Regions from separate parts of the Cohnella soli genome, predicted to be linked through region 3. Evidence: riboswitches for the same ligand, from Rfam matches in the RefSeq annotation. Region 3 holds a riboswitch; each other region holds the start of a gene.
What was found. Region 3 has a riboswitch for cyclic di-GMP ahead of ACFPOF_RS28960 (right-handed parallel beta-helix repeat-containing protein). Riboswitches for the same ligand answer to the same signal wherever they lie in the genome.
Positions count from the first base shown of each region.

Region 1: another riboswitch for cyclic di-GMP. It lies ahead of ACFPOF_RS18475 (S-layer homology domain-containing protein); the one in region 3 lies ahead of ACFPOF_RS28960 (right-handed parallel beta-helix repeat-containing protein).
Region 2: another riboswitch for cyclic di-GMP. It lies ahead of ACFPOF_RS06770 (LytTR family transcriptional regulator DNA-binding domain-containing protein); the one in region 3 lies ahead of ACFPOF_RS28960 (right-handed parallel beta-helix repeat-containing protein).
Region 4: another riboswitch for cyclic di-GMP. It lies ahead of ACFPOF_RS18755 (GGDEF domain-containing response regulator); the one in region 3 lies ahead of ACFPOF_RS28960 (right-handed parallel beta-helix repeat-containing protein).

Region 1 covers NZ_JBHSMI010000028.1:519,036-521,236, forward strand. The annotation lists cyclic di-GMP riboswitch class I at 841-915, shown strand; gene ACFPOF_RS18475 (S-layer homology domain-containing protein) at 1,058-2,201, shown strand, end outside.
Region 2 covers NZ_JBHSMI010000012.1:122,941-125,141, reverse strand. The annotation lists gene ACFPOF_RS06775 (hypothetical protein) at 7-318, opposite strand; gene ACFPOF_RS06770 (LytTR family transcriptional regulator DNA-binding domain-containing protein) at 479-1,141, opposite strand; cyclic di-GMP riboswitch class I at 1,179-1,261, opposite strand; gene ACFPOF_RS06765 (hypothetical protein) at 1,570-1,812, shown strand; gene ACFPOF_RS06760 (hypothetical protein) at 1,976-2,201, shown strand, end outside.
Region 3 covers NZ_JBHSMI010000062.1:33,340-35,540, forward strand. The annotation lists gene ACFPOF_RS28955 (peptidylprolyl isomerase) at 1-543, shown strand, start outside; cyclic di-GMP riboswitch class I at 782-871, shown strand; gene ACFPOF_RS28960 (right-handed parallel beta-helix repeat-containing protein) at 965-2,201, shown strand, end outside.
Region 4 covers NZ_JBHSMI010000028.1:615,222-617,422, reverse strand. The annotation lists gene ACFPOF_RS18755 (GGDEF domain-containing response regulator) at 1-1,058, opposite strand, end outside; cyclic di-GMP riboswitch class I at 1,188-1,286, opposite strand; gene ACFPOF_RS18750 (family 78 glycoside hydrolase catalytic domain) at 1,526-2,201, opposite strand, start outside.

The DNA of each region.
Region 1 (2,201 bases), on a different contig from region 3:
GCCCCCCCATAACCGTGTTTATAGATTCTACGCATTGGGTTAATCTGGGATGCACATTTAGCTTAACTGCCCCATTTGCTTAAAAGGCTGCCGTTCGATCAGACGACAGTCTTTGGTGATTGTGCTAAAGTTCTCCGATAGCTTAATGGCATTTCGTGTTCCTCAGCAAACCAACCTCATCTACACAGTCTTTTAATGAGATAACGTTCTTTCATCCAACATCAATTCCCATAACTCAATCTGAGTTCCTTACAAATAAGTAAGCAATAAATCCAATTGGGCCAAGGATTAATACGATAAGTGCCCAAAGGCAACCAATATTACCTCCCCGTTTGTTGGATGCATCACTCCATACCCAAAAAAGACCAATAATAGATAGAATCCATAAAAAAATTATTATTGCCATATTTTCCTCCTCATTAATTGAACAACGTTATTTCAATAATATACGCTGCGATAGCTGTGTTTATTTTTTTGCCATGAATCTCGATTGAACGATCAGATTCTAGCCCCCACATTCGATTTACAGATATACCCATTATTTGAGGCGCGAATGATTTGCGTAAAGTTGCAATCCTGCCCGTTAGCGCAACGACGGCAGCCGATCGTTCTGAGGCCGGCTGCCGTCGTGTCATGATTGAGCTATCGTGCCCGTTAGCTTAATCCCCAATTGTCTAATAACCGAACCGGACCTCATCTGGATTAGGTGTATGCTTATTTTCCTGCTTCAAATTACAAAAACATACAAAGTATACAGCGAATCGCTGTACAACTGATTTTTCTCTGATGTATACTTCGATTAATTTCCAGCATTTTCTTCTCATCTCATTCAAAAGAACCACTCGAAAAAGGCAAACCCGTCGCAAGGCGGGGACGCAAAGTCATGGGTCCCACGTGGATCGCCAGACCGCCGAAAGTGTGTTTGTGTTGCAAAGAGCAGCCGAACGCGTAATAGGCGTTGCGGCTGTTTGTGTTTTTTAAGGAGTAATGGGATTTATGGTTATTACGCTGTTCTTCTACAGTGCTAATATACACAAAACTTAGGAGGGTTCACGGCATGAGTTTGAAACTAGTTTCAAGGAAATTCGTTTCAATTTTCGTACTTTGTATGCTGATGTTTTCCGTGTTTGGAGGGAGTGCGTCGGCAAACGGGACCGGACAGGTAGACGTTGTCGTGACGACTGACAAGGCCGTATACGCCCCCGGAGAGGAAGTTATTGTTTCGGTAGGATTGAAAGATATTGCAAATGTAGCTTCAAATGGTCTGCATAGTATAGAATTTTCAGTTGGATTTAACGAGGACAAGCTAGACCCATCGAATTATGCGACATATGAAGGGATGGGCGTTTATACGTATAAAGCTGATGGATACTCTGTGGGCTCGTCTATTGCGAATTCGAATTACCAAGTGAAGACTCCTACAGCAAGTCAAGATGGGTACGGGAATATTTTCCTGCATTTTAAAGTGTCTGGAATCTCGGCTAACGACCTCATTGGAACAGGAGATGTAACTCTGTTCTCCGTTAAGCTTAAAGTTCGTAAACAAACACAGGGCTCTTTGTTGAAATTAGAGCCGGTTTTGAACTCGGTTATTTTGCAGAAGTCCGATTCAACTAAAGTGACACCAGGGTTCATCAACCCGGTAAATGCAACGGCAACAGTAACAGGACCAAGTATTATCACGGATCTTCGCCTGAATCTGTCTAAATATTTCATATACGTTGGGGAAACTTCTCAAGGTATTGCGACAGCCGAGATGAGCGATAGTTCAGAACAACGTATTACGGATGCCGGCGTGTGGACTTCTAGTAATCCATTGGTAGCGACTGTAGATCGCGTTGGCGTCATCACGGCAACTGGCCCGGGATCTGCTAATATTTCAGTATCTTATGGCGGATTTACCGACTGGTACATCATAGATGTGGGAGCACTGCCTACCGGCCCGGCTAGCGTTTCTGGAGTCGTATGGGATTTAAAAACAGGGTCCAATATGCCGGGGGTAACGGCTGCCGTGTATTCCGGACAATATAACGGAGAGCTTGGCACGCTTATTGGATCAACTGAAACCGATTCGTCGGGCAAATATGTGATAAATGACCTTGCCCCGGGAGACTTTTATTTACAATTCTCAAAAGCCGGTTATATTCCTATCGTTGTGACACCCAATGATCATACGCTAACAGCGGGTGAGAACCAAAAAA
Region 2 (2,201 bases), on a different contig from region 3:
ATTTGATTATTCATCTTCTTCTTTTATGTCCATAAATAATGCGTTATACATCTCGAATGCTGAAACGCCAAGCGGTGTAAGTTTATATAGTTTTTGCCGGCCTGACGAATTGTATTCAGCTAAACCTAATGCTTCAAGATAACAAACAGCGAAATTTAATTCTCCACGTCTTACGCCAGATTTCAAAGATAAATCTTCTTTGTTCCAATCCTTTTTTGAAAGCGCCTGCATAACTAATTTAGGTCCATTGGGTAAGTTTTTGATCATTTTCTCTAAATAGGGTTGTAATGTTCCTTCGATCTTAAAATCAACAGTCATGCCAAATTAGCACTCCTTTATGTTAGTCATCCAATTATCTAATATAGTAACACATTGGTTAAACAATTTACATATACCAATCATTCCCGAAGCAAAATGATAGTATACATGAACTAAAGAATGTTAACAACACTATTCGACAAAATATAAAGAATGAGAATTAAAATTGAAGGTTACGAACTTTAAGCATAGCCGGTTGCTGAACGAATTCAACTTTGGAATCCATATTTAGTCTTTTATTTGCAGCTACGGATCTTAGAATTTCATTCTTGAGCATTTGCCCACGAACCCATGTAATTTCAACAACTTTTCCGGTTTCTCCTCGTCCTACTTGAAGGTGGCCGGAGTTTTCGTTGTATTCGGAAATATGATTCAGATTTACATATGTTCCCGAATGAACACGAATAAAACGATTTGATTCCAAAAGTTCTTCTAACTGCATAAACTCATGTAGCGTCATATTTTCATAGTAGATGCGATCTGATTGATGAAATTGGACGCGATTTGATTCGTCTACCTGGACAAACAGAACGTTATTAAGATCGATATTTATCGTATTGAAAACGGTAGAACTTGATTTTACGTCTTCTATATGGCCTGCAATTCGCATTAACTCGTTAAAATCTGTTTGGTATGCCTCAGCAAACTTCCTAAGCGTCTGAGGTTGGGGAATGATGGCCGGTCCTGTCTTCCTGTTATCACCGAGTTCAACATCACGAATATAACCGTGGCTTAATTTGCATAGCTTACCAGCGGTTCTTAAACTATAATCTTTCGACAAACGTATTAACTCTAAGTGTTTACCGATATCGTTCTGGATCATAATTTGTGTGTCCCTTTCGTTAAGTTATAGGCAGAGGATTGGCAACCCGGCTGTCATAGCTTGCGCATTAGACCCGTGGTTTTGCGTCCTGTACTTTCGCACAGTTTGCTCAAGTCTGCATACAACCTCTAAAGAAAATATAGCATGATTTTCAAGTACATACAGAAAGTATTTGGGAAACATAATTCATTAAATTTTAATAAAGTGTCGAATACTGTCGAATAATGATAGATAATAGCGAGCAATGGCGAATCGAGCCAAATTAGGAAGAAAAGTGTTGACCGCTATTTAACGTTCATAGTAAAATTCGACTGTACTAATTATAGTACATATGCACCACAATTTACCGCGTGGATTCTACCTGGATCCTAATTTAGTTAGTGAATATGTACTAAAAGTAAAGACAACAGGCGAAGGGAAGATTAAGCGTGCAGCATGAAACCTTTCTGGAAAAAAGCAAGGTAGCAATTACCCTTTTGTTTGAAGGGAACGCTAGCGACAATAACATTTCGGTGTATATACCGGAACTTCGGCTTGGGGTCATTGGGGATACGCACGAAGAGGCGCGTGAACATGCGATCGATCTGGCGAAGATGGAGCATGCTAGACTGCTTAAAGGCTGCAAGGAGAACGAACCAATCATCGAGCGGATCGAACTTGAAATTGAATAACCGCAACACTGAGATGGAGCAACTCTTCCATCTCTTTTTTTGGCCAAAGGCATTGAAATCTATTCGCATTTATGTGCGATAATAATTCTATTAAATAATTAGGTGGAATATAGAAATGGAAGTATAATTAAGTTAAAGGTTAAGAGAGGAGGCGAGAGGTAATATGCGACAATTCTTTGATCCATCCTTGCTGCCGATAACGACAACGGATTTGGACGGGAACGTACTGTATGTGAAAACGAACGGGCTACACCATTATGGCTACACTGACATTATGTTCGAAGGGGCTGGAGAAGAAGGGGAGCAATTGCTTCTCGACATCCTTGACCGAATTTTCAGTTTGGAGTTTAATATCAATTCGACCTGGAACTACAACGGGAACCTGTTGA
Region 3 (2,201 bases):
GGCACGAGCGATCCGCAGACGGGCGCTGAGCTGAAGAAAGACGACGAAGCGTTGAAGCTTGCCAAAGAAGTGAAAGCACAGCTTGAAGCAGGCGGCGACTGGACGGCATTGGCGAAAGAATACTCGACAGACACCGGTTCCAAGGATAAAGGCGGCTTGTATGAGAAGCAATTGGCCAAAGGCTGGGTCGAGGAGTTCAAGAAAGCTGCGAATACACAAGCCATCGGCGTTGTCGGCGATCCGGTCAAGACGGAATACGGATACCATATCATGAAAGTCGAGAGCCGCGAAGAAGCTTCTTCGTATGACAAGCTGTCCGACACGGCGAAAGATGCCATCAAGACGGATCTTGCCTCGACGAAACTTAACGAGTTCTTGACGAAAGAGCAAGATACGTTGGGGATTAAAGTAACGCTGCCTAAAGAAGAGACGCCTAGCCCGTCCGCTTCGCCAAGCGCAAGCGGTTCGAAATCTCCCGGCGCTTCCCCGAGCGCTTCTCCAAGCCCATCGGCGTCGCCAAGTGCGAGCTCATCGGCGAAATAATCGGACAAGCATACTGAACTGAAGGTTCAAGCGGAAACGCTCCGATTCCCCGGCATTTGCGGGTATCGGAGCGTTTTTTGTTCACTCAAGAGGGGAGCCTGTACCGGAAATCGTCGCTTGGAATAGAATAATGCAGAGCGAAAATGAGAAAACATTCATATTTAATGCTTACGTCCTACGTAATGCAGTCTTTCGCACTATATAACGTGGAAGATTTTGTCGATATTCTATTACTGCACATATGGAAAGGCAAACTTTGGGAAACCGAAGGACGCAAAGCTATAGGGGCTATTGCCGCAGATCGCGGACGTGCCAGCCAGTTGCCGAAGTGAAATATTCGTACCCTCTTGCAGGTATCGAATTTCATCGGTATCTGTTTTTTTCCGTCTTGGACAATCTGTCGGAGGGAAGGGAAGAGGACATGCGAAAAATGAATGCGGGGATCAAAATCGGATGTGCACTGTTGTTAGTATGGGGATTGATGTTTTCCACGATGGGGGCCGGGGCTGCTTTCGCAGAGACACAGTCGATCGATGCGAAAGGCATTCCCTCAAGCAATACGCCGGCAACGCCGGTTGCGCAAACTACAAAAGTTGCGCCAGACGAGAATATGGCAGCGCCGACGCCAAGCACGGAGCCAGCTGAGGTAACGCCTGCTCCGAACGCCGAAACGAGCGATCTCGCGCATAATGATTTTTCCTTGGAGATTGCTGCGCCGACAGGGCTGGCCGCCGAGTACGAAGACGGTGCAATGAATTTGACATGGAACCCGGTCGAGCACGATAAACTGGTTGGGTATAATGTTTTTCTTGATGGCGTTCAAGTGAATGGAACCCTCTTAAAGGTGAACAAGTACCGTCTTGTCGGGCTGGAAAAAGAACAGAGATATGTCGTGCAAGTGTCTACGGTATATCAATCGAATCTAAGCGAAGGCTTAACGATAGGCGTTCCGACTGACGTTCCGCCGAAGGAAGAACCTGTGGTTCCGATAACGGGTTTGCGGGCGACTGGAGCGCCGGGTAGTGTGATGCTTCAATGGGAGCAAGCGGCTACCGATAAAGCGGTCGGCTACAATGTGTATGCCGACGGCGAGCTGCTGAATGCGGCGGGCTCGACTTCCTCGACAACGTTCATGGCGCAGGGGCTTGTATACGGCCATGTCTATGAATTCAAGATCGAAGCAATCGGGGTTGACGGGAAGGTTGTCGGCAAGAGCGACGCCGTGAGCGGCACTCCGACGCATTATCTGGTGGAACTTGATCGTTGGGGCATTCGCAACGACGGCAGCGATCCGGCAGGCACGACCGCCGGTCTGAACAACATGTTGCAGTGGGCTTACGGACAAGGCATCCATGCTGTATTCTTGCCGTCGGGAACGTACACGATCAGCAAGGACAGCCAGATTAACATGGTTGGCGATATGCTGTGGGAACTTCCTACGGACGCTGTCATCCAAAAGGAAACGAACGGCAAGGAGTCTTATTATTCGCTTGCGATCCAGTACGGAGCAAACAATGTCACGATCAAGGGCGGCTGGTACAAAGGCGATCGCGAGACGCATAATTATTCCGGCAAAGACAACGCTTATAGCCCTGGAACGCACGAAGGCGGTTTCGGCATTTATATCGAAGGGGCTCGGAATGTTACGGTGGAAGGGG
Region 4 (2,201 bases), on a different contig from region 3:
AAGCGTTCGTTTTGACGGTGCCAAGGATCGTTAAAAAATGCCTCTCCATCTTCGAAAGCCCTGACTTCAACGTGATAGAGCTCTTCGCCGATATCGGCCAACTGCTGCTTCAGCAACTCGCGAATCAGCCGATCATCGTCTATGATCGCCACCATTAGCTTCCGAACCGCCATCTTTCCGTCATCCGACGAGTCGAGCACGAGTCCTTGCCGCTCTTGCGGATCGGCTTCCGTGAACGGCATAAGCGCCAGACATTCGTCAACCGAAATGCCAGGGTCGGTAAATTCCTTTACCTTGGCGGAGAAGGAGACATGCTTTGGCCCGTCATTCGTATCGATAGGCATCTCGGAGAACAACTGGATCAATCGTTTCATGAGTTTTGCAGCATCATCTTTAACCGTCTTCGGCAACACGAGAACAAAGCCCCCCTCGGGATGATGCGCCAAACGATCGGTGGGACGTATGCTCTTCTGGATGAAATCCGCTAGACTCCGCGTCGCAACGCGCCGGAGCCCCGGATCCGATTCCGATTGATCGATTTCCGCATAAACCAATGCAAACGTCTCGTAGGACCGCTTGATATCGCTTAACTGTAAGTCCACTTCACGCCGCAAATACTTGTCATTAAACGCTCCCGTTAGGGGATCGATCAGAATTTGACCGAGAATCCGCTCTCTCCTCTCTAGAAGCTTCCTTACATGCCGTTGAAGTCCGGTATGATCTGCCGGATGGAGAAACGCGTCTGCGAGCACCGCCCATTCCAGCTCCGGGTTCGATTTCTCGGCTACCCCGATGAGCGGAATATACCTCATCTCGCAGATCTCCCTCAATTCGGTCCAAGCGTCCAAATCCTCTTTTAATTCCGCCGTCGAAGCGTCCAAGTCTATGACTAGGCAGTCTGGATTGACAAAATCAAGACGGGACAGCAAGTCCGGGATCCGGCCCCCTTCCGTTACCTCAATCTTGAAGCCGATGTTTGTTTCATCCGCAATATCCCAATCCATTTTATGGCTAACTATTAATATGATCGGGTGCTTTTTCATCTCCAAACGGTTCAAGTTCACCATCACCTTTTGGCGGACGCAAAACTTGCATCCGACATTATTCTGTTAAATCCGACAAGTTGCGTGAATATAAAACCTCCGTCCTAAAGCGCCATGCGCTAATAGACGGAGGTCTCCGTCGTTTTCGGCGGCTGGCTGGCATCGGCATTTGCTTATATAGCAAATCCGTAAGCCCCTTTAGCTTTGCGTCCCCGCCTTTCGACGGGTTTGCCATTATCGTACGAGTATTTTGGTTTCGTTAGTTTCGGAAATGCAGATCAGCATAGCTCATCTGTTGAATACTTATTTCGACAAAATTTTCGGTTTCCCTTTTATTCGAACACTTTTCTCAATCGAGTGGCCGAGAAAATACTGCTCACTAGTCAACAATGAAATACCCTGATTGCGATGCTCTTGACACCGTAAACCAAACAAGAGGCTACCCGTTTATAGGGCAGCCTATTGTTTGGTTTATCTTATTTTCAGCTCAGACGCTCCAGCTTCGTTATCTTAATGTCGCCCGTGAAGCCTTCAGGCAGCTTAATACGTGCAAGCACGTCTGCCGGGTGGGAGACGGCGAGCTGCATGCGTCCCGTCGCTTCGTCCGCGGTCCAGCTCACATCGATTCGGCCGCCGGCCGGATGCGGCACGCTGCCGCGAGCCCAAGTAAGCCCGCACGGAACCGGAGCGATCTCGACTTCGGTCCAGCCAGCCGAGAGACTGCGTACCCCAAGTATCTCGCGGCCGAGGAAATAAGCCGGAGCGGACGACCACGCATGGCAGTGACTACGCGTCAGCTCGTCGGGGTTAGCGCGGTTTTCGGCGAAGTTCGGATACTGCTCCCAACAGGTCGTCGCGCCATGGCGAATCATATTGCCGTAGTTTTTGCGAATATCGTCCAGAATGACCGATACGCCTCCTACCTTGGCCAATGCCTCGTAATAGAAGAACGACATGAACGGGCTTCCGATCTGCACGAAATTCGCGGGCGTAGAGAATAGATAAGCGTCCATCTGCCGTTTGCGCTCCCCTTGGGCGACGCCGGTCAACGAAGCGACGACCTGCGTCTGCATGCTAAGGACGCTCGAACGGCGGCCGTCCGCATGAATGCAGTCAATGTAGGCATGCTTTTCTTCGTCCCATAGATGCTCGTTAATC